DNA from 3 places in the Paenibacillus sp. FSL L8-0708 genome. Region 1 is predicted to be linked to each of the others. Evidence: riboswitches for the same ligand, from Rfam matches in the RefSeq annotation. Region 1 holds a riboswitch; each other region holds the start of a gene.
The links. A riboswitch is a leader RNA that binds a small molecule or an ion and turns the genes downstream of it on or off. The one in region 1 is predicted to bind cyclic di-AMP.
Positions count from the first base shown of each region.

Region 2: linked by a shared signal. The riboswitch ahead of NYE58_RS03150 (hypothetical protein) and the one ahead of NYE58_RS13445 (KamA family radical SAM protein) in region 1 are both predicted to bind cyclic di-AMP.
Region 3: linked by a shared signal. The riboswitch ahead of NYE58_RS00190 (3D domain-containing protein) and the one ahead of NYE58_RS13445 (KamA family radical SAM protein) in region 1 are both predicted to bind cyclic di-AMP.

Region 1 covers NZ_JBBPBC010000001.1:2,876,335-2,887,256, reverse strand. The annotation lists gene NYE58_RS13470 (alpha-L-fucosidase) at 1-767, shown strand, start outside; gene NYE58_RS13465 (mannitol-1-phosphate 5-dehydrogenase) at 861-2,066, opposite strand; gene NYE58_RS13460 (HAD family hydrolase) at 2,109-2,771, opposite strand; gene NYE58_RS13455 (ABC transporter substrate-binding protein) at 3,298-4,323, shown strand; gene NYE58_RS13450 (AraC family transcriptional regulator) at 4,463-6,130, shown strand; cyclic di-AMP (ydaO/yuaA leader) riboswitch at 6,179-6,322, shown strand; gene NYE58_RS13445 (KamA family radical SAM protein) at 6,454-7,629, shown strand; gene NYE58_RS13440 (helix-turn-helix transcriptional regulator) at 7,772-8,683, shown strand; gene NYE58_RS13435 (DinB family protein) at 8,767-9,282, shown strand; gene NYE58_RS13430 (YdeI/OmpD-associated family protein) at 9,339-9,908, shown strand; gene NYE58_RS13425 (hypothetical protein) at 10,281-10,472, opposite strand.
Region 2 covers NZ_JBBPBC010000001.1:664,748-675,669, forward strand. The annotation lists gene NYE58_RS03120 (ABC transporter ATP-binding protein) at 1-351, shown strand, start outside; gene NYE58_RS03125 (ABC transporter ATP-binding protein) at 356-1,258, shown strand; gene NYE58_RS03130 (ABC transporter permease) at 1,251-2,531, shown strand; gene NYE58_RS03135 (hypothetical protein) at 2,566-2,754, shown strand; gene NYE58_RS03140 (hypothetical protein) at 3,214-3,573, opposite strand; gene NYE58_RS03145 (hypothetical protein) at 3,707-4,228, opposite strand; gene NYE58_RS03150 (hypothetical protein) at 4,243-4,785, opposite strand; cyclic di-AMP (ydaO/yuaA leader) riboswitch at 4,866-5,030, opposite strand; cyclic di-AMP (ydaO/yuaA leader) riboswitch at 5,450-5,639, shown strand; gene NYE58_RS03155 (hypothetical protein) at 5,891-6,307, shown strand; gene kdpF (K(+)-transporting ATPase subunit F) at 6,434-6,511, shown strand; gene kdpA (potassium-transporting ATPase subunit KdpA) at 6,524-8,200, shown strand; gene kdpB (potassium-transporting ATPase subunit KdpB) at 8,217-10,250, shown strand; gene kdpC (potassium-transporting ATPase subunit KdpC) at 10,327-10,914, shown strand.
Region 3 covers NZ_JBBPBC010000001.1:36,226-47,147, reverse strand. The annotation lists gene NYE58_RS00215 (small, acid-soluble spore protein, alpha/beta type) at 1-23, opposite strand, end outside; gene veg (biofilm formation stimulator Veg) at 167-442, opposite strand; gene yabG (sporulation peptidase YabG) at 719-1,621, opposite strand; gene rsmA (16S rRNA (adenine(1518)-N(6)/adenine(1519)-N(6))-dimethyltransferase RsmA) at 1,786-2,670, opposite strand; gene rnmV (ribonuclease M5) at 2,667-3,218, opposite strand; gene NYE58_RS00190 (3D domain-containing protein) at 3,395-4,561, opposite strand; cyclic di-AMP (ydaO/yuaA leader) riboswitch at 4,846-5,075, opposite strand; gene NYE58_RS00185 (TatD family hydrolase) at 5,274-6,044, opposite strand; gene NYE58_RS00180 (HD domain-containing protein) at 6,096-7,379, opposite strand; gene NYE58_RS00175 (AbrB/MazE/SpoVT family DNA-binding domain-containing protein) at 7,675-7,929, shown strand; gene rsmI (16S rRNA (cytidine(1402)-2'-O)-methyltransferase) at 8,348-9,259, opposite strand; gene NYE58_RS00165 (tRNA1(Val) (adenine(37)-N6)-methyltransferase) at 9,256-10,029, opposite strand; gene yabA (DNA replication initiation control protein YabA) at 10,139-10,504, opposite strand; gene NYE58_RS00155 (PSP1 domain-containing protein) at 10,535-10,922, opposite strand, start outside.

The DNA.
Region 1 (10,922 bases):
AGCCGAAAATCTTTTACTTTGACTGGTGGATTCACACAGCCGCCTTCAAACCCTATCTCAAAAAGTTCGCTGCTTACTATTACAACAAGGGAGAGGAATGGGGAACTCCGGTTGCAATCAATTATAAGCATGATGCCTTCATGTTTGGCTCAGCAATCCCAGATATTGAGAGAGGTCATTTCTCCGGGCTTAAACCTTATTTCTGGCAAACGGATACAGCAGTTGCTAAAAATTCATGGTGTTATACTCCGGAAAATGATTATAAATCTGCCGTAGAAATTATCAGAGATCTAATAGATATCGTAAGCAAAAACGGCAACTTGCTGCTGAATATAGGTCCTAAAGCGGACGGCAGCATTCCAGCTCAGGATCAGGAGATTCTGCTTGGCATCGGAGAATGGCTAAAGGTGAATGGTGAAGCAATCTATGATACGACCTACTGGCGCACCTTCGGGGAAGGCCCTACGGAGATTGTTGAAGGTCAGTTTACAGATGGGATCACAAAAATTTTCACCAATGAAGATATTCGCTTTACGGTAAAAGGCAGTTATCTTTACGCTACTGTTCTTGTCTATCCAAACAACGGAATAGTGCAAATCAAATCCCTTAAAGAAAACGCTGCGCACTTCCATGGGATGATTAAACAGATCAAAATCTTAGGTTTTGAGGAACAACCTGCATGGGAAAGAACCGATGAAGCCTTGGTTATAAAAACGACCTCGGTTCGAAGTGAGACTCCGGTTGTTCTGCGGATTGAATTGGATTAGGGACACTTACAGAACTTCGTAACCTATAAAAAGAGTGTTCTTGCCCATCCAGCAGAGAACACTCTTTTATAGGTTTATAACCATCGTTTTATATTAAAAGTAGGGTACCCTGACGCTTATTGTCTTCATTCTAGTCCTATGAGGATATCTCGCGCGTAATTTGTTGGACTCCAAAATAATGCGACCATGAAGCGGATGCTCCGTGGGGATTTTTAGTTGTGCAGCAATGACTTCACTTAGCCCGTGGTTTCGAATGTCCGCTTGAAGCTGTAAGGCTTCTGGATCTTTTTCATGATCAAAATAAAGTGCAGAAGCAATAGCTGAGACTAAATGTGAAGTCTCAAAACCAAGTTCATGAGCAAGCATTGCCGGTTTTACGAGTCGATCATTAGGTGAAAGCTTGCGAAGCGGGGAGCGGGCGACACGTGTAATTTTATCGTTAAAGTTGGGGTTAGTGAATCGTTCCATCATCTTTTCTATATACCGGTCATGTTCTATGGGCTTGAAGCCATATAAATGCACCAATAAGGCCCCTGTTTCCTTAAGCACCCCGTGAACACGAACTCTGATTTCGGGATCAGACATCGCTTCTTGAATGCTAGTATAACCTTCCAGGTATCCAAAATAGGCTGCACTGCAATGACCTGTATTCACAGTATATAGCTTCCGTTCGAGGTATGGCGCCAGCGAATCCACATAATGGACGCCTTTAATTTCATTGTAATTACCAATCATTCCACTGCGGGGAATAACCCACTCACTGAAGGGTTCAACGAGGATTTCAAGTGAATCTGTATTTTTCTGCATAGGTACAATCCGGTCAACCATCGCATTGGGAAAAGCGACATTGCGGTCAGCAAGTTCCTTGAAGGATTGCTTCATATGCCGATAAACTGATTTTTTCAATTTCTGACTGCTTCCAATCCCATTCTCACAGGCAATGATATGAAGAGGGTTGAGATTTCTGCTATTTTCAAGCCTTCGTTCGATGCCCTGCGCAATGGTCTCAGCAATATCTTTTAAAGCGGATATTCCGACGGCAGTTGTCACAATTTCAGCTTCTGCTATAGCTCTAGTAACGTCCTCAGTATCATTCAGATTGATTGCAGTAACATTATCAACGATAAAGCTGTCCCTGTTCTTGTTAGCTAGGGTGACAGGATATTGCCCACGTTTTTGCAATTGGGCAATTTTACTCTTATTTCTTCCGACGAAACAAACATTGTAACCGGAGTCCGACAACATAGGCCCAATAAAACCTCTGCCAATATTGCCTGCTCCAAAATGTACGGCTCTCAATTTGGTATCCCCCTTTAATTTGAACTTAGTTTCTCGGTTTCTCTATACGAAGCAACGTTGAGTAACTACATGATCAAATTCAAGAAGACTTAGATTATCAATTTTATGGTGCTGCTTATCGAATTCAAGAAAATTAGTAATTTCGTTAGGCGTCACAATGCAACGGATGCCAGCTGCTGCCGCTGCCTTAGATCCATTCGGTGAATCCTCGATAGCAACCGCCTCATCAGCTGTGATTCCAAGACAAGCTAACGTTTGGTTATATAGCTCCGGATCTGGTTTCACTTTTGCCACATGGTCGGCAGTCCGAAGGCATTCGAAATACTCGCGAATACCCAATTGATTCAGATATTTTTCCACCCATTCCAGTGAAGAACTTGAGGCCAGCCCTATGCGCAGTCCAGCTGCTTTGGCGGAATCAAGATAATGCTGAATGCCTGGTCGTATTGTTTCAAGCTCCATAAGTTTGCTGTGTCTCTGTTTAACAGCCTTACTGAACTCTTCTTTGTCAATCGCTAGCTTAAGATCAGTCATTAAATATTCATAAGGATTAAAACTGTTCAAGCTCGTGCCGATGCAGGTGGAATATTGTTCAAGCGTCAGATCCACTCCATATTCTGCATAAGCCTCGTTAAATGCGGTGTACCAAGCAGTCTCCGTGTCGATAATCGTTCCGTCAAAATCAAAAATAATTCCTTTGATCACAATCAACCATCTCCCTCGTATTATGTTTGGTTAGAATATCTTACGCAAAACCTTCTGCATATTCTACAAAAAGCTATTTCGGCTTGCGTTTGACTATAAAAACCATAACAAAGCCCTTCTACTGACGTCAAGCACGGTAGATAACATGCCACGTAATGATAACGATTACAATCAATGTGGACAAACCTGGATTTTTTCATCACCTGAACTTCTTAATACATAACAGTAATCAGATTCAAAAAAACACCACAATCCTATGTGCTTCAAGGGATTCCTTTGCCAAGTTTATTATGAAGACAAGCTCCCTCTCTTTCTCTCGATTGCTGTTATTTAGAGTATTTTTCCAAGCAGCTAAAAATAATTCAAAATAATTTTAAACACATCCTTTTTACTTGATTGTACAAATCAAATTACGGGGTTATTTTTTGTCCATTGAGTAAAAAGAGGCTTTAATTTATGATATATTTTAATCGAGAATGATTATCATTATTGGTGGTCGTTACATATAATAGGGAGGCAATAAGATATGAACAAGGTACGACAGTCCTTCGCTGTGGTATGTGTACTATTTTTGCTGAGTACATTGCTACTGGCGTGCGGAAACTCAAAGGAACAATCCTCTGCCAATAGTACGGTGAACGCAACCGGGAACTCTTCCGCTGCAACCGCGGTACCTTCAGCAGAACCCTCAGATAGCAGTACAGATGAAGCAGCAGCGACTACCCGCTCCTATACAGATTACATAGGGCATACTGTAGAGATTCCGGTGAATCCGCAGCGAATTATCTATTCTGGAGAAACTTATGGCGATTTGCTCGCACTTGGTGTGCAAGCGGTAGGTTATCCTCTTTCTATGGGTGAAGGCCAGGTTTTTGAAGATCAATTACAAGGTGTGGAGGATGTAGGCTTCCCTATCAATCTGGAAAAAACATTGGAGCTTCAGCCTGACCTGATCATCTATGCGGGCACAGATGAAGCTGATTTTGAACAGCTCTCCAAAATTGCACCCACTATAATATTTGATACCTTTGCCCCACTCCAGGAACGTATGCTGGACATTGGTGGAATTGTTGGGAAAACGGCTGAAGCAGAAGCATGGCTTGCGCAGTATAAAACCGCTGAAGAGAACATGTGGAAGCAATTGAAATCCGCAGGCATGAAAGAGGGCGAAACGGCTGCGGTCTTCACTTATTATCCAGGAGACAGACTGTTTATAATGGCAGCAACCGGACTTTCCCAGGTACTCTATGGGGAGAATGGCTTCAAGGCAACTCCAGCTATTCAGACGATCCTTGATGAAGGTAAAGGGTTCCAGGAAGTATCCATGGAAGTCCTGAAAGAATATGCCGGAGACCGGATATTCCTCTTGACTCCAGTGGCAGAAGAAGCAAAACAATCCACAGAGAATCTATTAAAGAGCCCTATCTGGAAGAGCCTTCCTGCTGTCAAGAACGGATATGTCTATACACAAGACATCATGAAGACTTCAAGTGATGCGACAACAAGAGAATGGCTGCTTGGCGAAATTCCACAGCTATTGAATATGAAATAACCTTCTGTGATGAAGAGTTTAACACAAGGCTGATAAAAAACTGCAAGAAGCATGTCAACAGCTGTTGATATGCTTCTTTTTTTTATATACAATGAATTCATTGATAATCATTCTCACCAAATGAACGGAGGCTGAACCCATGCTGCATACATCATCGTCCTGCCCCCCACTCCACTCTCTGCTATTTCAGCTAAACGAGGCCGAACTGATGATTCAAGCTGCCGATTCAAGCTCTATAACGCGTACAACCCAGGACTATACCCTTCTCATATTTACTGGAGGGAACGGACAATTGAACCTCGATGATCAAAGCGTGATACTAAGTACGGATAAATGTTATCTACTATCTCCTGGAATCTCCTATAGTACGGACAACCAGGAGCTGACGTTGTATTATTACCTCATCACCTTTACAGCAATTTATACAACCAAGCTTCCTAAACGATATTCTGGAGAGCTGCTTTCCGGCAGACGGGAGTTAATTGTGCACCCGTTCACCAAGGTAATCCGACTAGTCGAAGACCTGCTCATGAACAGGAATAACACCGATGATGTACAACAATTCAAGCGACAATTAAAATTCCAAGAATTGCTGCTGCTACTTTTTGAGCATAATTACCCTTCCAAACACCTGCCAAGTCCTACGGAATCCGTAGAAAAGACCATAACATTCATTCAGGAGCATTATACAGAGAGTATCACCGTGAAGCAGTTAGCTGAACTGGCGGGAATATCAATCTGGCAATATACACCGATCTTTCAGCAGCTTACGGGTAAAAAGCCGCTTGAATACCTGACGGATCTGCGCATTAATCATTCCAAACGATTCCTGCAGGAATCGACTGAACCACTGCGGGAAATCGCCAGACTGGTCGGCTTCTCGGACGAATACTATTTCAGCCGCCGCTTTCGGCAAAAAACCGGAGTTACACCCGGACAATATGCACATCAGAAAGGTCGTAAGCTTACCGTCAAGGATTGGACGGGTCATGAGGTGGAGATTCCAGAGCGAGCGAAACGTATTGTCTATCATGGCGAAACACTTGGCGACCTTCTCGCGTTAGGCGTAAAGCCTATCGGTGGAGATGAAGCATTCGCCCGGAACAGCGTCTATAAACATCGGCTTAAGAAGCTCGCCAACGTCGGGTTTCCACTGGACCCGCAGTTGACCGCTTCCCTAAACCCAGATTTGATCATTTTGGCAAATAGTGATGAAAGAGCCTACAGAGCAGTTTCTGGTATCGCTCCGACACTCACCTTTGATTCATTTGCGCCTCTCGACAACCGAATGCGGACATTAGGCAGTTGGCTAGGTAAACAGCGCGAAGCCGAAGCATGGCTGGAGTCATTCACAATCAAAAACGCTGCCATGTGGCAGCAGCTTTACACGACAACCCTCCAAGTTGGAGAAACCGCCTCTGCTTTGGTCTATGATCATGGAGATCATCTGTATGCTATGGGAATGTCCGGATTCTCCACTGCGCTTTATGCCCCATGTGGTTTACAACCGACCGAAGAGATCCAGGCCATATTGGACGAAGAGTTAGGGTTCGCCGAAGTTGATCCAACGCGACTGCCTGCCTACGCCGGAGATCATATCTTCATGTTCATTCCGGAACGCAAAGACTCGCGAGCTGCGATGGAACGGCTACTAGACAGTTCACTTTGGAACAATCTCCCGGCAGTACGTCAGGGACATGTTTATCTGCTCGACGGAAGCAAATGGAACTCTAGTGATGCGTTAACCCGGGAGAAGCTGCTAACGCTGTTGCCTAAACTACTCGGCGGAAGTAGCGCTAGCAATTGAAAGTGAATCCAGGATTCTCTTTTGACTTTTCAAAACTTGATAGGGTATACTTTATCTACGCTTAATTTCCAACTTTTACAGTTGAAAAGCGGGGGAACCAGTTAATTGGGGCGAATCATTGAGCATTAGAATGTAGGGTACCATCTTACCCGAGTCCGTCAGCTAACCTCGTCAGCAGTGGATGGGTCTGCTTTTCATGTTATTTACATAACCAGAGACCCTTGCTAAGGGTCTCTTTTTGTGCTTTTTTGGACCCTGCTGGCAGTAGATTGGCCTTTGACACTAAGGCTCCCTCATTTCTCACACTACGAGACAAAGGAGAGATGTACGTGCAAAAGGTAAAGTACTTCACGGATATTAACAAAATAGCTATGTTGTCTGAGCTGGAAAAAGAGAATCTGAAAGAAATTACGGACAAATTTGTTTTTCGTGTAAATGACTACTATCTGTCTTTGATTAACTGGGATGATCCAAATGATCCCATCCGTAAGCTGGTTATTCCTAACGAAGGTGAACTGCTGGAGTATGGGCGCTGGGACGCCTCCGATGAGGACACGAATTATGTGGTACCTGGTTGTCAGCACAAGTATAGAACCACTGCACTACTGATTGTATCCGAGGTCTGCGGGGCTTATTGCCGCTACTGTTTCCGTAAGCGTCTGTTCCGAAATGACGTGAAAGAGGCGATGGCTGATGTCTCTCCGGGCTTGGAGTATATCGCAAATAATCCGGAGATTAACAACGTACTTCTTACGGGCGGGGACAGTTTAATTCTCTCCACACCGAAGCTAAGATCCATTATTGAAAATCTAAGAAGCATTGAGCATGTTAAGATCATTAGACTGGGTTCCAAAATTCCCGTATTTAATCCGATGCGGATCTCTGAAGACGAAGAGCTGCTGGAGCTGATTCGTACTTACTCTACCGAAGACAAACGAATCTATGTTATGGCGCACATCAATCATCCTCGTGAAATTACACCTGAAGCCAAAAAAGCATTTAAAGCTCTCCACAACGCAGGGGCAATTGTCGTAAATCAGACCCCCATCCTCAAAGGCATCAACGATGATCCCGTTATTTTAGGGGAACTACTGGACCGGCTTTCATGGGCTGGCGTTACACCCTACTACTTCTTTGTGAACCGGCCCGTAGCCGGAAACCGGGATTTCGTATTACCGCTCGAGCAAGTCTATCAAATTGTAGAAGAAGCCAAAGCCAGAACCTCAGGACTTGGCAAAAGAGTACGCTTATCCATGAGCCACACCTCAGGAAAAATAGAAATTCTCGCCATTGATAACGGGAAAGCCTATCTCAAATACCATCAATCCAGAGATCAGGAATACGGAAAATTTATGATTCTAGATTGTCCAAAGGACGCCGAATGGTTCGATGACCTGCCTGGGAATGAGCAATATTGGACACCACCTGTGAAAAAAAACGATGCTATTATTTCTGTTAATGATTTATCAGGCGAGCCTGCGGATTTAATCTGTAAATAGATTAATCAGCTCTGTCAGACTCTGTCATAGGATATTTCTTCATCACCAACAACAAAACTCCTCCCTCCCAAAATTAGCCCGAAAAAATCTATGATATAATCACGCTGTAACACGAAATGGACTAATGGGTGGGAATGCACACATGAAATTGGAACGATTGATTTCTATGATCTACAAACTATTGAACCACGAAGTTTTATCTGCCTCCAAGCTGGCTGAAGAGTTTCAGGTTTCCCAGCGAACAATCTATAGGGATATCGATGTGATTTGTGCCGCTGGCATCCCGGTCGTATCGTATCAGGGTACTAAAGGTGGATATGGCATCATGGACGGATATAAAATGGATAAAAGCCTGCTCCGTTCGTATGATGTCACTTCTCTGATTACTGTACTTAACAGTCTTTCTTCCGTGTTTGAAGATGAGCATACGCAAGGAACCATTGAACGGCTGCAAACGATTGGAACGGAGCCACAGACCTCTAGTCTCGCGGTGGATCTTGAAACCCGGCGTACGGATCCTGACGCACTTCCTCTTTTACGTGCGGCTATATCGGAACGAAATGTTGTCCGTTTTGATTACATCAGTGTAAAAAATGAACGTACAACCCGTGAAATGGAACCGGTAAAGCTTCATTTTAAATATAGCAACTGGTACATCTATGGTTATTGCCGGGCTCGGCAGGACTATAGGGAGTTCCGACTTTCCCGGATGCTGAATTTGTTCCTGACGCAGGATACCTTTCATTCGCAACATGAGGTACCCAAAGAGGCTGGCTGTTCAAACAGGGCAGATCAGGTGGAGGAAATAGTGATCCGGGTAGGCCCTGAGGCTTTGGCAGAAGCTTTGGATCAGTTTCATCAAGTCGACAAGGAATTTCATTCCGATAAAAGCATGACGATGCGAATTCCTGTGTATAAGCCATTGGAAGCACGTTGGCTTTGGTCCATTCTGCTGAGTTTTGGCAGCGGCGCCGAAGTCCTCGAACCCCCTGCATTGCGAGGTATTTTAAAAGAGCAGCTTCAAAACACACTCAAACTTTATGAAGAAGTATGACAGTCTGATGTCATACTTCTTCTTTTATATTAACTACAGTAACAAAAAACAAATCCATGACCATTCAAAAGGAGAATGTACGAATGACAAATTATCCAGTAGAAATGTTTAAATACCACACATGGGCAAACCAAACTATCCTGGGGAGAATCAAGGAACTCCCGCCTTCTGTGCTAAGTCAAGAAGTGAACAGCTCATTTCCCACCATCGCTCATGCCCTTAGCCATATCTATGCGGTTGATACGATGTGGTATCTTGTATTAACAGGCACTGCCATGCCAGAGGCTTTTCAACAAAGTATCCCGCTAAATTTGAGCATTCTAGATTCTGTGGATGAATACGTAAATATCTTTGCCCAGCTATCGGAACAATACAAAGCATGGTTACACAATCAATCCGATTTGGAGCAAACCATTCTGCTTGACAATCCATTCGCCGGAATCCGCCAAACACGCCTATCAGAAATTGTGTTGCAAGTCGCCAATCACGGGACTTATCATAGAGGCAATGTATCTACTATGTTACGGCAGTTAGGCCATGCTTCCACCATGAATGACTATGCTCTTTTTTGGTATCAGGTTCCTGCAAAAGCAATTTAATCTCGGATGGGCAAGACGCTCCACTCCATACCTAGAAAGGAAATTGTATTTTAATTATGGAGATTAAAAATCTAATTACAGTAAAAACGAGAGAAGATTTAAGAGTTTGGCTGCAGGAGAATTCTAAGACTGAAAAATCTTGTTGGGTTCTCGTTAGTATGACGTCAAACCCAGAAACGTTGCTATATTTGGACGTAGTTGAGGAATGTTTGTGTTTTGGATGGATCGATGGAGTGAAAAAGAAAATTTCGGAAACGGAGCTGGCGCAAAGACTCTCTCCCCGAAGCAAAAGAAGCTCTTGGACTGAATTGAATAAAGAGCGTGTCCGCCGCCTCGAAAAGCTGGGGTTAATGAGTGCTGAAGGAAAACGGGTACTTCCTGATATGAACCCTGATTCTTTTATAGTAGATAAGATTATAGAGCAAAGGCTAAAAGAGGACAGTCAAGTATATGAGAATTTCACAGCCTTTCCAGCCCTTTATAAAAGAGTTCGGATCGACACGATCCAAAGCAATAAACATCAGCCAGATTTATTTAAGATTAAATTAGACAAATTCATAGCAAACACTAAAGAAAATAAAATGTACGGGCAATGGCATGATAATGGACGTCTGCTAGATTATTAAGCTGCGCTAGATGCATGATCTCCTGCTGAGGCTTTCGGACTCCAATGACGCTATTTACTAATTTATCGCCTTTTCTGCAACTCATCGGACTCCAGCGCAGCTATTCCTTAGAAATGGGCTCTTATACGGTGATTTTTCCGCCATTAGGAGCTATACGGTCCGATAATACTCCAAATGGCGGATTTTCCTGCATATAAGGTCTGCTGAGTCCGATACCGCTGAAGTATAGTCATTTGCTCGGTCTATTGCTACTGCTACTGCTACCATGATCTCCTGCTGAGGCTTTCGGACTCCAATGACGCTATTTACTAATTTATCTCCTTTTCAGCAACTCATCGGACTCCAGCGCAACTATTCCTTAGAAACAGGCTCTTATACGGTGGTTTTTCCGCCATTAGGAGCTATGCGGTCCGATAATACTCCAAATGGCGGATTTTCCTGCTTATAAGGTCTGCTGAGTCCGATACGCCGAAGAATGATCATTCGCTGGACTCCTGAGTCCGACACCGCCGAAGTATGATCATTCGCCGGGTCTACTGCTACCACTACTGCTACTGCTACCATGATCTCCTGCTGAGGCTTTCGGACTCCAATGACGCTATTTACTAATTTATCGCCTTTTCAGCAACTTATCGGACCCCAGTGCAGCTATTCCTTAGAAACTGGCTCTTATACGGTGATTTTCCCTCCAATAGGAGCTATGCGGTCCGATAATACTCCAAATGGCGGATTTTCCTGCTTATAACGTCTGCTGAGTCCGATACGCCTAAGAATGATCATTCGCTGGACTCCTGAGTCCGATACCGCCGAAGCATAGTCTTTCGCTGTCATTCGCTGTCTGATGCTACCGTATCCTAATCATCTGCGGATCAAACACCATCGACTCTTGATCATCTGCTAATCCTACAGTGCTACGTACGTGTAAATTCATCTGTTAATCCTAATGTGCTACGTACGTATAATTCATCTCTTATTCCGAAAGTGCTAAGTACGCGCGAATGGGATTGGTTCAGA
Region 2 (10,922 bases), 2.2 Mb from region 1:
GATGAGGTGCGACGGCTGGCGGATTATATCGTCCTTATGCATCGGGGAGAACTGCTGGGTATGGCTGAAAAAGACAGTCTGTTCGGTGCTTGGACCGAGGTTTGGGTGAATGCTGCGGATGAAGAGGAGCTTGCGGAGTTATCGGCTGAGTTGCCAGGAGGCTTGCACTTTACCATGGATACACCGGGTGTAGCTTCTTTTATCATAGAACAATTTTCTGAAAACGAGAAACGCATTCATGACTTGGGCGTAAAGGTTATCAAGAGCCGCAGTTTGGAACTGGACGAAATATTAAGTTTATGGACACAGGGTCATCGTCCTATTCTAATTGACCACAAGAGAGGGGACTAGAGAAATGGAAGCCTTAAAGCTGGAAAGTGTAGTTAAGCAATATGGAGAAAAAACCGCAGTAAACGGAATTAACCTAACCGTAGGTAAAGGGGAAATTTACGGATTACTGGGGGCGAACGGCGCGGGAAAAACAACCACGATGCGTATGGTGCTCGGCCTAATCTACCCTGATGAGGGCAAGATTTTGTATAACGGAAAACCTTTCAACAGTGAACTGCAGCAACTTATGGGTTATCTGCCCGAAGAACGTGGACTATATCCTAAGGTGAAGATCAGCGATCAAATCGTTTACTTGGCCCGCCTGCGTGGGATGTCAGCTAGTGATGCAGATAAGAGCTTGCGCTATTGGCTGGATCGATTCGAGGTTCCGGATTATTACAATAAAAAAATAGAAGAGCTTTCCAAAGGAAATCAGCAAAAAATGGGCTTTATCGCCGCTGTCGTTCATAAGCCGCAGATTCTGATTCTAGATGAAGCTTTCAGCGGGCTGGACCCAGTAAACGTGGAGCTGCTGAAAGATACGGTCAAAGAATTACGTGATTCGGGAACAAGTATCCTCTTCTCTACGCACCGGATGGAGCATGTGGAAGAGCTATGCCGTAACATTACGATTCTCGATCGATCCAATACGGTCGTTCAAGGGGATATCCGCACGATCAAGAATGGCTACCCGCGGGAAGAAGTATTGCTGCGTACAGCTAATGAGGTAAAAGGTTTGGAGTCCATCGCAGGTGTTACAGCAGTTAAACAGCTGGAGCGTGGGTATCTGTTATCGATCAGTGAGATCGGTGCAGCACAGCGTATTTTACAGCAGGCGATAGCACAGGGTGAAGTGGAGCATTTTGAAATCAAGGAACCTACGTTAAACCAAATCTTTATCAGAGCGGTGGGTGAATCTAATGAATAAGATGGGGACAATTATCGGCTTTACCTTTAAAAATAAAGTTAGAACGAAATCATTTATGATTACTACTTTGATTCTAGTATTATTGCTCAGCATAGGGATGAATCTTCCCTATATCATCGATCAGTTTAAGGGTGATTCGGCCAAAAGTGAAGTTACTCAAATTGCTGTGATTGCTGAAGAGGGAAATCAGGTTGCAGAATTGTTGAAGGCTTATACTGCGCCAGAGGGCATGCCACAGGCTAAGATAGTACAATATGCTTCTGCGGAGGATGCCGAGTTAAAGAAAGCATTAGATGAAGAGACCGTAGAAGGTTATGTTACTTTTGCGGAACCTACTGGTGAAGGGCTTCCACCCGTTACTTATCATAGTAATGATGGGGAACTAAACGGAGATGTGCAAGTTTATCTCCAAAATGCACTTCAGCAAGCAAACACACAATTCATCGTTGGCGACAAGCTGACCTCTGAACAGATTGCTGCAATGTCAACGCCTGTGCAGATTACTACACAACAGCTTAACGCAGGCGGTGGCAGTGAAAGCTCTCAGGAGGACACTCCAGCCATTAACTACATTATCGTATATGCCATGCTTATGTTGTTCTTTATGTCCATTATGATGACAGGCAACATGATTGCCGCAGAGATAACTTCTGAGAAAAGCTCGCGGATTATGGAGATTCTGATTACAAGTGCCTCACCTTTAGCGCAAATGTTCGGTAAAGTTATCGGTGTTTTCCTAGTAGGAATATTGCAAATTGGGATCTTTGTCGCAGCGATCGTCGTCAATTTGACGCTCCCGCATAATGCGACTGTATTGGCTGATTTTGATCTCGATTTAGGCCAGCTCAATATTAACTTGCTGCTCTATGGATTTGTCTTGTACGTATTAGGTTACTTCCTCTATGCCTTGATGTATGCGGCTGTAGGTTCGATTGTCAGCCGTACGGAGGATCTCGGTCAGGCGGTAATGCCAATCATGATGTTAGGCTTCGTAGCGTTCTATGTTCCACTGTTCAGTATCTCCAATGCAGATACTCTAGTGGTTAAGATAGCGAGTTATGTGCCCTTCACCTCACCATTGACGATGCTGCTCCGAATTGGTGTCGGCGAGGTGGCGATCTGGCAAGTCATTGTATCGCTGCTGATCCTGCTTGTGACTACCTTCATCTTCGGATGGCTGGCAGCCAAGATCTATCGTACCGGCGTACTGATGTACGGCAAACGCCCAAGTATTAAAGAAATTAGAAAAGCAATGAAAGCTTACAAGATCTAAGATGACCTCATATAACTTTTAAGGAGTGCTAATGATGTCTACAAGCGAACAATATACCATTATGCTTTTAATGAGTTCGGTATCGCTGGCTACGGTTAGTAGAATGCTTCCGGATGGCTCCACTTTTATGGATTTTGTTCAAGGTCTATTGACTGGTGTTGCTATAGTGGGGATGTTGGCGGGATTGTGGATGTACGGTAAGGCGCGTAAGAGTAAAGCGTAATAGTAAGCACTGAGTTTTCGGGGGTATCCTAACAGCCGTTTATGGTTGCTGGGATATCCCCGTTTTTGAGTTGGCAATCTCTTTGTATACGAGCTGATATAGCTAACGGACCCAGCAGCACTTAAATGCAGCAATCATCGAGATTTGGCAAGATATCGGACACTATAGTCGCTATTGGCATGAAAAAGGGTGAATCAGTAGCTCTTTTAACCAAATAGTTGCACTGGAGTCCGATACTATGCTCAAAAGGCGATAAACGTGCAAATAACGTCATCTTGGTCCGTAAGCCTTGGTGGAAGATGATTAGGGCTTGCTTTAAGACGATCCGAGACGTTCACTGCTCGGGATTTCTACTGGAGTCCGAACGCCGGCTATATTTGTGGAAAAGCTTCAATTAAAGGCTCCTGAGTCCGTTAGATGCTTCATGCGCTTAAAGATTGTCTGAATTCTTGTCAGTGACTAAATTATAGAAAGATTTGCGCTCGTTAGTATATCCGTTTGGGTGGTCATCTGCTCCCGTAGAGCTCTAAGCTGTGTTTTCAGTGCGGGAACACTTTTTTGCAGAATAATGCTTATTTGAGAAAGAGGCAGCTTTAGGCCGTACCACATGACCTTCACAAGCTGTTCCTCCCAAGGTAATGCCTTAGCCGATAGAAGGGAGCGCCGGGCAAAAGAATCAGCACACTGGTGAATACAAGTGCGGTAAGCGTGGATAGAGAATAACTGAGGATCAAAATCATCCTGACGATATATTTTATGAAGCTCTGTGAAGGTGCGGATAGTAATCTTGTCTGCCTCATTAGATTGTTCTAACAACATGGAACTAAGTACGTAGACTTCATTAGTATACTTTTGAACACACTCTGCAAATTTAGTACTGTAGGTGGACTCGGGAGGTAAGGGGTCAGGCATGGTGAACACGATCCTTTCAGATTGAGAGATTTGCTTGAATCTATAATATAGAAAAGTAAGAGATGGATTTATTGATAAGATCGGCGGTGTCTGGTTCCGGGCAACTGTGTTTCTGCTGGGAGGCAGTGGATAAAGCTTTTGAAGGCTTGTAGTAGAGCCGTTCACTTCTGGAATTGCTCCCCCCTGCTGCAACACTGTACAGACGCCCTTGCTGAATATGCCCTGCCAAGGATTTACCCTGGAGCTTGGCCTTTAAATCCTGCAAAGCACCCTGAACTAGCTCAAGCTTAACCTGCTCCCAATCTGAACCTTCGCGGCGGACCTTATCCAGCGCTTCTTCAAGACGGCAATGACAGATGGCCCGTAAAAAAGAACTCCATTTAATGAGATCGAAATTTTTGGTGTTGGCAGAGATCAGACAAGCCCCCCAACTGCAGCCTCCCTTACAGGTGAGCTTCAGAATACCATAACGGCAGCCTTCAGCCCCTTCCATTCCATAGTGAATAGGCTCGGGTTCATCCAATACAAATACTTCAATGCGGGATAGTCTGCGCTGGTCCATAGTAGGGTTCCTCCTTAGATTTCCAAAAGCTTTAAGTCTACATGATGAGTGACACTAGCCCTTTCTACACAAGCGAGCATTTCCATTTTATTCTCACAGACTGCGGTATGCTCTAGCCATAGTCGGAACTTCTCTTTTCGTATAACAGATAGATGTAAGGGAAAGGTGCTGCGGGATCTCAAGACATACCAACCGGCGCTTACATCTTTCCAAGGCTCCTTGAAGGCTGTAAACCACGGGAGCTTTTGGTGCGATGACCAATCCTGCTGCTGCTGTTGTTCTCGAATTTTTTTATATATCTCATATACAATCTTAGAGTCTAAACAGTCTTTACAAGAAGAAGGTGTGCTGAACTGGCGAAGGGCTTGGATCTGGTTCTGGCCAAATGCATAGCCTACAATGTACCTGTGATTATGTTCTTCGAACCACAAGGCCCCGAAACAAACGTAATTTAGACTTATCGGCTCAAGCAGCCCTTGATGTATCCCTAAATAATAGTGCTTCAAAACATTCACCCCATCCAGCGTGCTATCACCTAATAAGCTCAGGTAACGCAAAAACCGCAGCAAGAGGAGGACCTCTGCTGCGGTTTTGGATTACAGGCAGATATACCTGGGCCAAAGCGTGGCGGATCAAGGGTCTCTCTCTTTACGCTTACGAGGTTAGCTGTCGGATTCGGACGGTGAGAGTCGCCCTACCTATTGAGACTTATGCAGTCTCCTTTGGATTCACCCCAAGTAGGCCAGGTGGCCTGATGGTTCCCCCGTTCCCTGCGAATGCAGGAACTCAGCGTTGATTGTTTTTCATGAATTAGATTCAACCCGAATCATACTCTTTTCAAGATTTTCTGTAAAAAACGGAAAATGTTCTTTTAGAGCAATTTTAACCATATCCTGCCGACTACGACTGAAAAACGAGGTAAATAGGTATTTATGGCGTGTTATCGCGCCTCTTTCTCGCTCAGCCTCAGCTTCTTGCGTTTCTACCTATAATGGGAATTTGCAGTATTTTCGCTCTAAAAAGGTGAATAAAATCACATGGGTTATAGATAGCGATTAAACGCTCCAAACTCGAGTAAACAAGAGATATAGAGAGATTAGATATCAAGTAAGCGCTATCTAATGGGAAAATAGTTTTTAATTTGCATTATTTTGGCATCATTCAGGTTTTACAAGTCTTCGTGCATAAGAGTATGATTACTCCTGTTTCAACGACAATCGAATATTTGATCCGCTTAATTTCCGGTAAGGAAAGCGGGGGAACCAACAATCGGCAGCCGATGTGAGAGTCGGAAGCAGATTATGGGGTGAATCCTGTAGAGGGTGTGAGTGAGCTCGCATCTATACAGGTAGGGCGACTCTCACCGCCCGAATCCGACAGCTAACCTCGTAAGCGTATGGAGAGAGGATGAGTGCAATGTGACCGCTAGCGAGCCACAGAGGAGATCCTTTGTGGCTTTTTGCTGTGCTCTTAGAAGCAAAGCATTTATGGAGGCCTCCCCTAAGAGGTCGCTAAATTCATCATTAGCGGTATTTGTAAGGCAGCGTCTAATGACGTGACACAACCGAGCTTTAGGTTGTGCCCGAAAATGACGATAGGTCAACATCCTTTCGGAGATTTTCGTTGCCTCCTTGTTGTAAATGAGCAGGAGGAGAAAAAAAGATGACGGATCAGAATGAATATGTGCTTGTATGTGCGCCTACAAAGGCGGGAGAACATTTCATTAAACTTCTGAAGTTCAGGGGTATTAAGATGGCGGGATTAACCAACAATGTGGCTGAGAAAGCTTTACTTGAGGAGCTCGGGATTGAGCAGGTTATTCTAGTGGATACCCGCCATCAGAGCACTTGGTTTCGCCCATCGTTCCCGGTAGGCAGGGTATATCTGTTTGAGAGCAGCTTTCCGCTTTGCTGCCGCTATATTCAGATGTGCCGTACCTGGACGACACAGCCGATTTTTGTGATTACAAGTTCAATAAATCCTAGATTGGTCTATAAAAGACTTGGTGCGAGCTATGTAATCTATTCCCATAGTGGTGATGCTGATTTTCTAATCGATAGATCACCTCATCAAGGATAATGGAAGGAGTGCGGAAGATATGATGGATCTGTATATGGTGGCTTCGTTAGCTGTAATTTACGGGTTATTTTATGGCTTTATGCGCTGGTGCGCAGGTGTAGTTGAGGATACGGGGAGGGATAAGCTGTGATTCTAGTAATCGCTGTTACCCTACTGTTGTTTTTATATCTGGTTTACGCGTTGATTCATCCTGAGAAATTTTAAGGAGGGGCATTCATGGGCATTTTGCAAATAGTCGTCGTAATTGTAATTCTCATCTTGCTGGTCAAGCCGATGGGAACGTATTTATATCATGTATTTTCTAACGAACCGAATCGTACGGATCGCTGGTTTGCAGGCACAGAGAAAGGTATTTATAAGCTGATCGGCCTGAAAAAACGGGACGGAATGTCCTGGAAGAAGTATGCACTCAGCTTTGTTTTAACTAATATCGTACTGGTTGCTTTCAGTTATATTTTTCTGAGATTACAGCGGGGATTGCCGCTGAACCCGAATGGAATTGCCGATATGGAACAGACGCTTTCATTCAATACGGTGATCAGCTTTATGACCAATACGAACCTGCAGCATTATAGCGGGGAGACGGGACTATCGTATTTTTCACAAATGGCAGTCATCACGATGATGATGTTCACGTCTGCAGCGAGCGGATTTTCTGTTGCGGTTGCTTTTGTCAGAGGGATTACAGGACAGAAATCAGTCGGGAACTTTTTCGAGGACTTCGTAAAAGCACATATTCGTGTATTCATTCCATTAGCTCTGCTAGTTTCATTGGTGCTGGTAGGATTGCATGTGCCACAAACGCTCAAGCCATCGCTTGAGGTCACTACACTCGAAGGGCAGACACAACAAATCGCTATCGGTCCAGTCGCTTCTTTGGAATCAATTAAACACTTAGGTACGAATGGTGGCGGCTTCTTCGGAGCCAATTCAGCGCATCCTTTCGAGAACCCTAATCCACTTACGAACGTGCTGGAGATTCTCTCTATGTGGATGCTGCCAGCCTCTCTGCCATATATGTACGGATTGTTCGCTAAGAACAAACGTCAGGGCTGGGTGATTTTCACAGCAATGATGACCTTGTTCGTACTACTGCTGGGATTGAATTATTATGCGGAAACCAAAGGCAATCCAGCTATCAATGCGCTGGGGATCGAGTCTTCGCAAGGTAGCATGGAAGGTAAAGAGGTACGTTTTGGTATCCCGCAATCTTCGTTGTTCACTTCGGTAACAACGGCAGCTACGACAGGTAGTGTTAACAATATGCATGATACGCTGACACCGCTGGGTGGCATTACCCCTCTGGCCCTAATGATGCTCAACAATGTCTTCGGGGGAAAAGGTGTCGGACTAATCAATATGCTGATGTATGCCATCATGGGTGTCTTCTTATGTGGACTAATGGTTGGCAGAACACCAGAGTTTCTCGGGCGAAAGATAGAAGCCAAGGAGATGAAGCTAATTGCGATTGCTATCCTTGTGCATCCGTTCATTATCCTTGTACCAACAGCAGGTGCGTTCTTAACGGACTTGGGCAACGGTTCCATCACGAATCCCGGATTCCATGGACTTAGCCAAGTGTTATATGAATATGTCTCTTCTGCCGCGAACAATGGTTCAGGATTTGAAGGGCTTGCGGACAACACCACCTTTTGGAATGTTACAACCGGGATCGTAATGCTGCTTGGCCGTTATGTCTCTATAATCGCGATGCTGGCAGTTGCAGGCTCACTGATCCAGAAGAAGCCAGTTCCTGAGACGATTGGCACATTCCGCACAGACAATGGTCTGTTCACCGGAATTCTGATTGGTACAGTAGTAATTATCGGTGCGCTGACGTTTCTGCCGGTCATTGTGCTCGGCCCGATTGCAGAATATTTGACCTTACGGTAGGAAGAGGGAGAACAAGATGAGTACTGTAAAAAGAAAAAAGCTGCTGACGGGACCCATACTCCTAAGCGCTATAAAGGATAGCTTTATTAAGCTTAACCCGGTGACGTTAATCAAAAATCCGGTCATGTTCGTAGTCGAAATCGGTACGATTATTGTATTGCTTATGGTACTGGCCCCCGGATATTTTAATGCAGAGAAATCGGTAGGCTTCAATATCACAGTGTTGTTCATTCTGCTATTCACAGTGCTGTTTGCCAACTTCGCTGAAGCGCTGGCTGAAGGCCGCGGGAAAGCCCAGGCGGATTCACTCAAGAAAACGAAACAGGATATCACAGCTAACAAACTCGTTGGAGGGTCTGTGAAGACCGTTTCTTCTTCCGAGCTTCGTAAAGGAGATATTGTCATCGTCAGTCAGGGAGAACTTATCCCTGGCGATGGTGAAGTAATTGAAGGGCTGGCCTCCGTAGATGAATCTGCAATAACAGGTGAATCTGCACCTGTTATTAAGGAAGCCGGCGGAGATTTTGGCTCAGTCACAGGCGGCACCCGGGTAGTCAGTGATGAGATTAAAGTCAAAATTACCAGTGACCCCGGTGAGTCATTCCTGGATCGGATGATCTCCCTCGTTGAAGGGGCGAAACGTCAAAAGACACCCAATGAAATTGCACTAAATACACTCTTGATCAGTCTGACGTTGATTTTCCTGATTGTAGTAGTGACCTTGCGGCCAATTGCGACTTATCTGGGCGTTGATCTAGATATTCCTGTTATGATCGCCTTGCTGGTCTGTCTGATCCCGACCACAATCGGGGGTCTGCTCTCCGCTATCGGGATAGCAGGGATGGACCGCGTCACACAGTTTAATGTCCTTGCTATGTCAGGGAAGGCCGTTGAAGCTGCCGGCGACATTAATACAATGATTCTAGATAAGACCGGTACGATTACTTTCGGAAACCGGATGGCGAGTGATTTTGTGCCAGTTGGAGATGAAACGGAAGCTGAGCTTACGGCTTGGGCAGCTATTAGTTCGCTAAAGGATGAGACTCCGGAAGGACGTTCTGTTATTGAGCTGGCTAAGAAGCTGGAACGCAGCTATGACAGCAAACTTGCTGAAGGCGGAGAGTTCGTAGAGTTTAAGGCTGAGACCCGGATGAGTGGTATAGATCTGCGTGATGGACGATCTGTTCGTAAAGGGGCAGTCGATTCCGTGAAGAAATGGGTACAGTCGAAGGGCGGAGTCATTCCCGCGAACCTCGACAGTAATTCCGATGCTATCGCTCGGATGGGGGGGACCCCGCTTGCTGTTGCGGTAGACAACCGGATTTATGGACTTATTTACTTAAAGGATACAGTTAAGCCAGGCATGAAAGAGCGGTTTGATGAGCTGCGAAAAATGGGAATCAAGACTATCATGTGTACAGGGGACAATCCGCTGACCGCAGCTACTATTGCCCGTGAAGCAGGGGTAGATGATTTTATTGCAGAGAGTACACCTGAGGATAAAATAGCGGTTATCCGCCGTGAGCAGAACGAAGGCAAGCTGGTGGCAATGACTGGTGATGGTACGAATGACGCACCTGCCCTTGCCCAAGCTGATGTGGGCTTAGCGATGAACAGTGGGACTACAGCCGCTAAGGAAGCAGCAAACATGGTTGATCTGGACTCCGATCCCTCGAAGATCATTGAGGTTGTAGCTATTGGTAAACAGCTACTGATGACGCGGGGCGCGTTGACAACGTTCAGTATTGCGAATGATATCGCTAAATACTTCGCAATTATTCCGGCAATGTTCATGCTCGCCATTCCTGAAATGGAAGCCCTGAATGTCATGGGATTGGGTTCACCTAGCTCGGCAATTATATCTGCATTAATATTTAATGCGATTATTATTCCGCTGCTGATCCCATTGGCTATGAAAGGTGTCTCGTATAAAGCGATGAGTTCTACGAAGCTGCTGGGACGTAATATTTTTATCTATGGTTTAGGTGGAGTAGTCGTTCCTTTTGCGGGCATCAAGCTTATTGATTTGCTCGTAAGTGTATGGATTTAACAACGGATTGACTAATCATTGAAAGGGTGAGAGCATCGTGAATAACAGAAAATCGATTGCGGACGCTGAAGAACAGTTGTCATCATCGAAGGGTGCTAATTTCTTTATTATATTACGGCTATGTCTAGTGTTTATTGTTCTTTGCGGAGTGATTTATCCTCTGACTACTACAGCGATTGCTCAAGTTCTGATGCCATCGCAAGCGAACGGCAGTCAGCTGAAGAATGACGCTGGAGTAGTTGTGGGCTCAGAACTCATCGGGCAAAGCTTTACGGACCCGGCATTATTCCATGGCCGTGTATCCAGCATTGATTATAAAGCGGAAGCCTCAGGCTCCAATAACTACGGCCCATCCAACCCGGATATGCTGCAGCGGACGAAGGATTCCATCACACAGTGGCAGCTTGATAATCCGGATGTGCCTGTAAACAAGCTGCCGGTTGATTTAGTAACCAACTCGGGTTCAGGTCTTGATCCGCATATCACTCCTGCGTCGGCAATTGTGCAGATTCCCCGGATCAGTAATTTGACTGGGATTCCAGCCGCGCAGCTGGAAGAGCTAGTGAATAAGCAGACCGAAGGTCGCGATCTAGGGCTGTTTGGTGAAAAGCGGGTAAATGTTCTGAAGCTGAACATGGAGCTGCAGAAATTAACGAACAAATAAATATAGCT
Region 3 (10,922 bases), 2.8 Mb from region 1:
ATGCCTCGTTTTCTGCGGCTCATTACGGAATTCCTCCCTTATGAAAATAAATGATTAACCCGTTGCCCAATTAGTATGCTTGCTTAGCTCACGGATCATGCACCAAATATTTGTCCCAAAAAACGCAAACAAAAAACAGCCTCCAAGGGAGACTGTTCGTGAAACATTAAGCTTTAATATACATAATCCGCATCTGCCCATCGTCTTCACAAACTGTGATTTCCACAGATTCAGTAAGTATATCGGCATAGCTATAGGAGACTCGCTTAAAAGTTTGCTGCTCCTGATCCAGTTTGACAATAAATACAGAAGGGTACGTTTCTTCCAGGACACCTGTGCGTTCAACGGTTTTACGACGACCTCCGTTTGCACGCAATGTGATCTTATGACCGACGTGAGCTTCAAGACTGCGTTTGATTTCCAACAGCGCGTTATTAGCCATTACCTGACGACCACCTCTTTTCTTGTCCATTATACAACTTTTTCAGGACAATGTCAAAGCAAATAAATAATTAATTATAGTTGATGCATATTTCGTTGTCAACGGAATTTTTTTGCGAGAAATCAGCGCCGGACTAATATCCTTGTTATCTGTAATATAGGCATTACAAAGAAAAAAAGAAAGGGTTAAGCTCAGCGCTCACCCTTTCTTTCGGATATTCTATTCAGCCCATTCAAATTACCTATATTCCTGACACCATAGACCTATCTCTGCCGCTTAAATGGCTGATGGTGTCACTTTTAGCGCCGACAGATTCTGCAGTCGCGGCATTCCGATGCGGAAGCTGCCACGGGTCTCAACACCACCAATACCCTGATTTCCGCTGATGGTATTATTCAGAACATCGCTAAGATTTACAGTATCCCTGATGGAAGTAAAGGATGATTTTGCTGCTACATACACGGGATCCAGAGCATGGATCAAAATTCGACCAGGTGAACTGGCAAAATTAGCTCCAGCTCCAAGTAATGCCTCGAAATGAGATTGACAAGCACCGGCAACAATAGTCAACGCATCAAAATTCCGCTCATACTCCCTAGCTACCCTAATAGCAGCTATAAAGTTTTGCGAATTTTTATAGCTATTCAGACTATACAGATCGTAAGTATGCTGTTGCTTCAGTACCCCATCATGACCAGTGATCACTACAATATCTGGGCGTACACGGGGCAACAGCCGGTATAACGTATCAGCCATTGCAGATTCATGAACATGATGCCCTTCAGCGGGAATCCGCAGCTGCTCGTATAAGCTAAGGCTCTTATTCAAATATGCCGGATCGCCATCCAGATGCAGTACTTTACCTGGCACTTCAAAATAAGGAGCTTCCTTGGACGGTGGAGCCCATGTCCCCTCTGTTAGGGTTCCCCCGCTCCGCTGACTTTGCTCCTGACGGTCCTTCCGCAGCTGTGTCAGTGATTCCTTCGCTTTGATCTGTGCTTGCTGTCCCCGTTCCGTTATTCGGGTAGGAGGCACTTGAACCAGGTCATCCAGAGGAGAATCCGCCAACAGGCGGAAATCTGTGCCTTTAATGACGGCTCTATCCTGCACAATATTATCTACACGAAATGTTAAATCACCGCCATAAGATTTGCGAACGACCAAGTCTCCTAAATTCATTACAACCACCACCTCTACCCCATCGTATGGGCAAAGGCCTCAGTTGGTTCATAACTCAACATATTTTTAAAATATAAGAATGTATAATGCTCCACCAGAATAACATCCTTATATTTCTACGAGAAACGGTTGTCGTCCTTAAGACAACAACCGTTTCCTATTGCTTATTCAATTCCAGCGGCTAGCAAAACACCGCTTAAGCGGGCGTATTCTTCAAGACTGAGTGTTTCTCCGCGACGGGTCGGTTCAATACCCGCTTCTGCGAGTAAAGCCTCCAGCTGCTCACGTCCTTGTTCAGGGAAGTAGCGAGCCTTCAGATTGTTAGCAATCGTCTTGCGGCGCTGTGTGAAAGAAGCGTGAACCACTTCAAAGAAATGCTTCTCACTCTCCACCTTTACCGGAGGATGCTCTCTAACCTTCAGACGAATAACAGCAGACTCCACATTAGGTTGAGGGATGAATACCGTACGTGGCACGATACAGACGAGCTCAGGCTCGCTGTAGTACTGCACGGCAATGCTAAGACTTCCGTATTCCTTTCCACCTGGAGATGCAGCCATACGCTCCGCAACCTCCTTCTGAATCATTACAACGATGTTATCAAGGGGAAGCTTCTCTTCGAGCAGCTTCATCAGAATCGGAGTAGTCACATAATAAGGCAGGTTAGCAACCACACTGACCTTGTTCACAGTGGTGAAATCTTCCTTGAACATTTCCTGCAAGTTCACATTGAGGACATCATCGTTACGAACCTTAACATGGGGATAGGGGGAAAGTACGTCTTTTAATATTGGAATCAGTCTACGGTCAATCTCTACGGCAGTTACAGCACCCGCTGTTAGTGCCAGACGCTCCGTCAGCGCTCCAATTCCCGGCCCGATCTCCAGCGCCCCAGAATCGCTATCTAGTCCAGCAGCGTCTACAATCTTGTCCAAAATATTTTGATCAATCAAAAAATTTTGTCCCAGGCTTTTCTTGAACTTGAATCCATAACGTTGAATAATCTCTTTGGTCCGTTTTGGAGTCGAAATTTCCTCTCTACCACTCATGAAGTAATGCCTCCCTGATCAATTTGGGCGAGAGCCCCGGCAAATTCCTCCCGCGTAATCCCAAACATCGCCAGCCGCTTGTACAGCTGTTTGCCGTTACAATATCCGATTCCAAGCAAATTACCAAGCGCCATACGTCTTTCAGCAGCCCGAGGGTGTACAAGCATTCCAGCGGCCATAAGATCATCAATACCAATCAAAGCAGGTGCTCCTTCAAAAGAGGTATGTACATTACGCAGCGCATGACGAATCGCCTCTGGCGATGCATTCTCTACACCGATATCCCCTTTTCGAGTTGCGTCCTTCTCTGGAATAAAAGCATGCTTGCAGCCCGGCACCTTCGCTGAAACGATTTTACGAATTCGCTCCCCAGCATGGTCCGGGTCCGTAAGAATAATAACCCCTCTACGTTCCATAGCAAGCGCGATCTTAGCAATTACAGTCCGGTTTACAGCAGAGCCGCCTGTCTCAATGGTATCCGCTTCTACAGCACGCTTAATGGCTACGGTATCGCTTTTGCCTTCAACGACGATTAATTCCTTAATCATATTTCTTGACTCCTTCCAAAAAAAGCAAAAAGAAGAGGATTCGCTCCTCTTCTTTTGGTTAAAGAATGTATAAGTGATGAGCGGTTGCTCTGCGATCAACGAAATGATCATCCAGCGTTCCTTAACGGTTATCATCACTATAGCTTATCAAAGGATTTTTTGCAAAAGCTTCAGTTCTAGTTAAGCTCAGGTTTCACAGGTCCAATCACATAAACGGTACGTGATTTACGGCCGAAATTACGAGCATGGCTCAGGGAATCATAATAGACATCCACTTTATTGCCTTTAATGGCACCGCCAGTATCCTCTGCACGGCGGAATCCAAGCCCATCGATATAAACCCACCAGCCAATAGGAATTACATTCGGATCTACTGCAATTGTACGACCTTCCGTTACGCGTGTTCCGGAGGCAGTTTTAGTACCTATCCCTGGCTCTTCTGACGAATAAGCTGTCATGGAGACGTTCTTAATCATCTTCTTGTACTCAAAGTCTACGCCAGCCTTGCTTGTGACGTTCTTAGTCTTAGCGCTAACTTTAGTCGTTTTGGAGGTAGTGCTTGATTTGGAAGTTGTTGTAGCTTTAGCAACTACAGTAGGCTTAGGAAGTGCTTTAGTACCAACGGCAATGATCTTATCTTTTGTTACCGTTTGTACTTCCTTGCCGATCATGCGCATAGAGGCCAGTTCTCCGTCTTGATAGATCTTTTCAATATGCTGAACCATGACGCCTGGTTTGCCTGCCTGTGCCACTCTAACTGTTCCCACAGTAAGGGAGGGATCTGCTGTCTTAATAACACGGAAAGGTAAGTTAGTTGTTCGCTGTACCGTTTGCTTGTTGATACGAACGATCTTAATCTCCATGTCAGCAGAGATGGTGGTGTCTAACGAAGGAAAAATCTTATCATAGCCTTCTAGGTTGATACCCAGTTTGTCAATCGCTTGACCGATAGTGTCTTCGGTCGTATATAACGTTTTTGTTGCTCCGTCCGCAGTAAGGCTAAATTTCTGCGCACGATTGATAACGACACGGTCACCGTCTTTTATTTCATCACTCAGACCTAAAGATAATTCATCATGCGGCTGCAGCGAAATTTGCTCTTTCTCCAACACATCACCAAGAAGTGCTTCTCGCGTTTCAAGTGTCTGTGTTTGCCCGTCTATTACTAAAACTAATTGTTTATTACTTTGACCGTGTACGTACAGCAGAATTAACAGCGCGATTGCGATTGAAATCACACCTGCAAGTAAAAGTACGCGAGTATTTACTTGCTCCCACCGTAATGCGAAAGACCTGCTGGATGACTGCGAATCATGGGATACCTCTGGTTGGAATAAGCCCATTCTCTCCATCCTCCTTACATAGCCTCGTCGTCAATTTGTATATCATGAGGACTGAATTTCTTTGACGAAACTATTTGAGATTGTCACAGGATACGCACGTATTAACTTAGCGTCTCCTGCTCATGGATCGCCTGCTCGGCACAGCTACTCCCACACCTGTTATATAACAGTATGCGGGCAACATTCAGTTTATTCAAAATAAAGAAGCCTAAAAAGAGTTCTCTTGAGGACTCTTTCGTGGCTTCTCCGATGTCAGAATACGCGGGAATGTTTGTGCACGAGGTTGCCTCTCTTACTTGCGCTTACGGGGTTAGCTGTCGGGTTCGGACGAAAGAGAGACGCCCTATTTCAGGTCACCCGCTCACGGCGGTTGCCCTTAAATTCACCCCAAAGACCACGTGAAGAAATCAAATATTGTTCTGCGGCAATTCCTAGTCGTATTCAAGATACAGGCATGCGGCAGTTCAATATTGGTTCCCCCGTTCTCCATACGGAGACTCAGCGAGACGATCCATGAATCAATGGCTGTCACAATAACAACAGCTCACATCACTGAAAAGATGATATCCTGTTTTGATGCATGTTGTAAAGGACGATTCAACCACGTTTACGCAAATATATGGTTAAAATATTGTAATAATCAGCCGTTTTTATATTAAAAAAGTTTAATATATCGGCCATTCTCTATTTTTCACCCGTTTTACTCCTGTTTTCAGACAATCCCAAATCGTTCCAGTGCGTTCGCATACGTAATTTTAGCCAATTCTTCCCATGTTAACCCTTTAATTTCAGCCGCAGCCTCTGCTACTAACTTCACATGAGCACTCTCATTTCGCTTGCCTCGGAAGGGGTGTGGAGTCAAATATGGAGCGTCTGTTTCGATCAATAATCTGTCCAATGGCGTCTGTGCAAGCACCTCTTTAGGCACTCTGGCATTTTTGAACGTGATCGGTCCTCCAAATGACAAATGAAATCCTAGATCTAGACACATTTTTGCGGTTTCCCAGCTGCCTGAGAAAGAATGCATTACGCCACCAATTTCATTTGCTTTTTCCTCCCGTAAAATCCGTACGACATCTTCATGGGCATCACGGTCATGTATACAGATTGGCATTTTTAGTTCACGGGCTAGTCCAATTTGTTTGCGGAAGACCTCCTGCTGCACATCCTTGGGAGAGGTATCCCAATAATAATCCAACCCAATCTCTCCGATGGCCACCACTTTCTCATGGCTGCAAAGAGAGGCGATCCAATCGAGGTCCCCCTCTTTCATATCAATCGCATCCTGTGGATGCCAGCCCACCGCTGCATAAATATAATCATAAGATTCAGCCAGCTTCATCGTTGAAGGGATCGTTTCCCGATTAAATCCAATATTGATCATCTTGCTAACTCCGGCCTCTACTGCACGAGCTATAACTTCCTCGCGATCCTCGTCGAATTGAGGCGCATCTAAATGTGTATGTGTGTCGAACAGATACATTTTAAAGCTCACTCCTTGTTGTTTTTATCAATAGTTCCATAAATATTTGTATTATTTTGCAAAAATCTCTGCTACAGAAGAGGGCAACCGTGTAAGGGCTTTTTTCAGCTTATCCTGTGGGAAATATAGGTGATATCTGCCACGATGAATCCCGCTTATTGAGCGTACAATATCCGATACCTCTGAAATTTCCCGCAATTGCTCATTGCGATCAAGCAGTAAAATTTGATTATTGTCGAAGGCTGCTCCTGGACGGAACACATCATAAGGCAAATCTGTCGGATAATCAATCTCTAAGTCATATTCTGGGTTAAGTCCCGCTCCCGCAAAACTGCTGCGGATTTCCGTAATCATATCTGTATCCAAATTCTCGATCTCTACATATTTATACAGTTTACGATGAATAAAACGGGTACACAAGTCGCTTAATAACTCATCTTCTTCAAGGGTCCATTGCATAAAGGCAGTCTGTACCAGTGCCTCATCAAGCATTAAATATTGCTTCACTGTTACTTCTCCTCGAAAGAGATCTTCCAGCGGAGCGATCATAAAGCGAAATTTGTACTCCTCTTGGAACAATTCTTTAGCTCTACGGAAGATTTGACGCAAAATAATTTCAGAGCTGCGCGTCACCGGATGAAAATATACCTGCCAGTACATTTGATAACGCGACATTAAATAATCTTCAATGGCATGCATACCTGATTCTTTTACTACAATCCGCCCATTATAAGGACGAAGCATTCTCAAAATCCGATCAATATCGATGGTTCCATAGTTTACACCTGTATAGTACGCATCACGCAGCAAATAATCCATACGATCAGCATCCAGCGGACTGGAAACCAAATTGACAACAATTTCATGCTCATATGTCTTAGAGATAACTGAGGCTACTTTACGAGGAAAATCTTCCTCCACATCACGCAATATTTCGGTGATCTCCGTGTCCTCCAAAATAATTCGGCAGGTCCAATCCTCATGGTCCATTTCAAAAGCTTCTTCTATAGAATGTGAAAATGGACCATGCCCTAAATCATGCAGCAAAGCCGCACACAAAGTAAGCAAACTTTCTTCAGGAATCCAATCCTTATACCCGCTGCGCTCAAATTGCGAAATGATTCGGCGTGTAATTTCATATACTCCTAAAGAATGAGAAAAACGACTATGCTCTGCACCATGAAAAGTGAGATATGAGGTACCTAACTGGCGAATCCGACGTAAACGCTGAAATTCTTTTGTATTAATTAGTCGCCAAATAATCGTATCCTGTACGTGAATATAATTATGAACGGGATCCTTGAAAACTTTTTCTTCCGTGAGCGGCTGCTTCATGAGATCAACTCCTTCTAATAATTTAATATGATTTTAACTAATATCAGTATATAATAAGTAATTATGTCGTACTTTGTCGAAAAGTATCATTTTTGGTCTTGGTAAATCGACAAAATGCTTTCAGGGTAATTCTTAATTTTTATAGGGACATTCAAAGTTCTTATGGAAATTTTCTTATTCGGCCTATGAAAAAAGGTTGACTGATTTGGGAATCGTTGGTATTATAAGTATCATAAAACAGTGAACAATGTCGAATAATGACGTTTTTGGAACATTGAGAGGAGTAACGATTGTTATGATGAAATCAACAGGAATTGTAAGAAAAGTGGACGAACTTGGACGGGTTGTTATTCCTATTGAATTACGCCGTACACTTGGCATTGGCGAAAAGGACGCACTGGAAATTTACGTTGATGGCGAACGGATTATGCTTAAAAAGTATGAGCCTGCCTGCATTTTCTGTGGCAACGCTGAGAACGTAACTTACTTTAAAGGAAAAATAGTTTGTCATGAATGCATATCTTCCATCCCTACCCCTGTGACAAACTAAATTAAATAGTATATAATAGAACTAATCAAATTGTTAATTCTAACCTTTTCATATCTCCTTGACCTCCCGTGACCGCGGGAGGTATTTTTTATGTCTGGGTTTGCCCTCCTGGTTATCCCCTCCCTAAGGGCAATGTGCTTCAAGACGGAACTAGTAATACTTAGTTGTATTTCTTACAGTTATTTTAAATGCTTTTTACCATTAAACGAATTAATTGTATTTTGTACACTTATATTTCCTATATCTCCGTGAAATCAATCCTTTCCACCTTTATAACTGTATGAAGTACAACTAAACGAACAAATACATAAAAAAATTCAAAATAACTGTACAAATTACATTTAACCCACAGATAAATCACTCAAGCTCGAAACGGCTCCGAAAATCCTTAGTTATTCTAGGAATTCGTCTATAACACTTACTCTTCTGCTCTATCAAGCAACGCATTATAAATATCCCGTTTGGCTACACCCCGGTCTGATGCCGCTTTTTTCATAGCCTCTTTCCGTGGTACATCCTGTGCTTCGTAATGAGCTACATGATCTTCAATGCTTAACTGACGCCACCACGCCGATTCTGCGATTTCTGCATCTTCCTTGCTCTCCCCTTCTACGACAATAACATATTCGCCTAGCGGAGGATGTTCAGCCAGCCATAGTGTACATTCCTCAATCGAACCGCGTAGAAACTCCTCATATCTTTTCGTTAATTCACGTGCCAACACAATCTGGCGATTACCGAATGCTTCTTGAAGATGAGCAAGTGTCTTAACTACGCGATGGGGAGATTCGTAGAACAACAAAGTGCCTTGAGCCGAACGAAGTGGACTTAATACTGTTCGGATGTCCTTACGCTCTCGGGGAAGAAAGCCGATAAAGGTGAACGTATTCGTAGATAGACCAGAAGCGATCAAAGCTGACAACGCTGCGTTAGCTCCAGGGATAGGAATCACCGGAATTCCATGACTTATAGCAAGGGCTACAAGATCCGCTCCAGGGTCAGAAATCGCTGGTAAACCAGCATCGCTGACGAGTGCCAAATTTTTTCCTTCTATTATATAGCGTACAAGCTCAGGTCCACTGGCGGCCTTATTATGCTCATGATAACTAAACAACATCGAAGGTGAAATCTCAAAGTGGCTGAGTAATTTTCGGGTCTGTCTCGTATCTTCCGCGGCAATAATATCACATTCCTGCAATGTACGGACTGCACGATAGGTCATATCCTCCAGATTACCGATAGGTGTAGCCACCAGAAAAAGCGACCCTATTGTCTCCTGAGTACTGGTATTAGTCTTGTTTTGAAAACTGCTTTGGCATGATATCGTCATGATTTACCCTCTTTAGCACCATAGTAGATGTCCATAATCTCTGGACAGTATTGATTGTCCTCATTATATACGATGAGCGGTGGTTGTAAACGAACCTCAGGCTTTCCATCACGTGCAGCTTCGATTAATACCATATTTGCCTCCAGATGGGCACGTGGATGTACAAACCGAATAATCTTTGGCTCGAGTCTATATTGTCTCATGAGACTGATAATATCAACCAACCGTTGTGGTTTATGAACCATACTTACCTTTCCGCCCGTCCGAACCAATCGCACACAAGCCTGAATGACCTCCTCCAGTGTACAGCCTATCTCATGACGAGCCATAGCTTGATGGTTGTTCAGCTTCAGATCACTGCCATTAAGCGGCATATAAGGAGGGTTCACCGTTATTGCATCATACACCCCATGTCCTGCGGTAGTATATAACTCGCGCAAATCACCTTCATGAATTACAACCTGATCCTGAAGGCCATTTAGAGCCACGCTACGACGAGCCATATCGGCTAAACGAGGTTGTATTTCAATACCTTCTATAGAAGCTTTTGTCCGGGTAGTCATTAAAATCGGTATTACACCATTTCCCGTACAAAGATCTAGAACTCTTCCACGTGGCGGAACACTGGCGAAACGAGCAAGCAATACAGCATCCATAGAAAAGCTAAATACTTCATCACTTTGAATAATGCGCAGATCATGTGTTAGTAAATCATCCACCCGCTCCGTCGGTAACAAGGGGACAGATATATCATTAAAAGAATTCGTCATGTAATAATCTCCTAAAGGTTTTGTTGAGAAAAACTTGCTTCAAAGCCATATGCCTATGGGCTAAAATTCAAAAAAAACCGTAGGATTAATCTCCTACGGCTGGATATCCTCATTTATTAAGAAAAGAAAGACAGAACAGACAGTCACCTTCCGTGCGTAAATGTCCAAAATAAACATTACAGATGTGAAAGCCTTCGTGGTAAAGTCGAGCCAAGTTGTCATAACCTTCCCCGACAACCTCTTCTGTTCCCTCTCCGGTAGCTAAAAGAGCTTCCGCCTCCGCAGAATCTACGGTAGGATCCAAAGGTGCATCCCGCTTTAAAATTTTGCGAAGCTGTTCATTCTCCAGAGTTAACCTCTGGTTAGCTTCCATCAGTTCTTTTACCGTCTGTTTCCATTCTCCAAGATTGGCGCGCATCGTTTCCATCTGCGCTTCCATATCCTGCATGTGTGCAAATATATTTTTCTTCTCCAAGTTTCCACCCCGAAAGTAACCTTATATGGTTTACTTGACGACAACATCATCCATTGGAAGTTCCTTAACTTTGCCCACTTCAAACAACTGTACATGAACCGTACGGTTTCCGGCATTGATCCCTACTACTTTGCCATCCCCCAATGAGGTCACGACAATCTTGCCGACCGCTGGCATTTCTTCCTTTACACTCTCATAATTGTCATGCTCAAATTTCAAACAACACATCAGACGTCCACAAAGTCCGGAAATCTTCGTCGGATTAAGTGAAAGGTTCTGATCCTTGGCCATTTTTATGGATACGGGTTCAAAATCCCCTAACCAAGAGGAGCAGCAAAGCACTCGTCCACAAGGTCCAAGTCCACCTAGCATCTTAGCTTCATCACGTACCCCAATTTGCCGAAGCTCAATGCGGGTC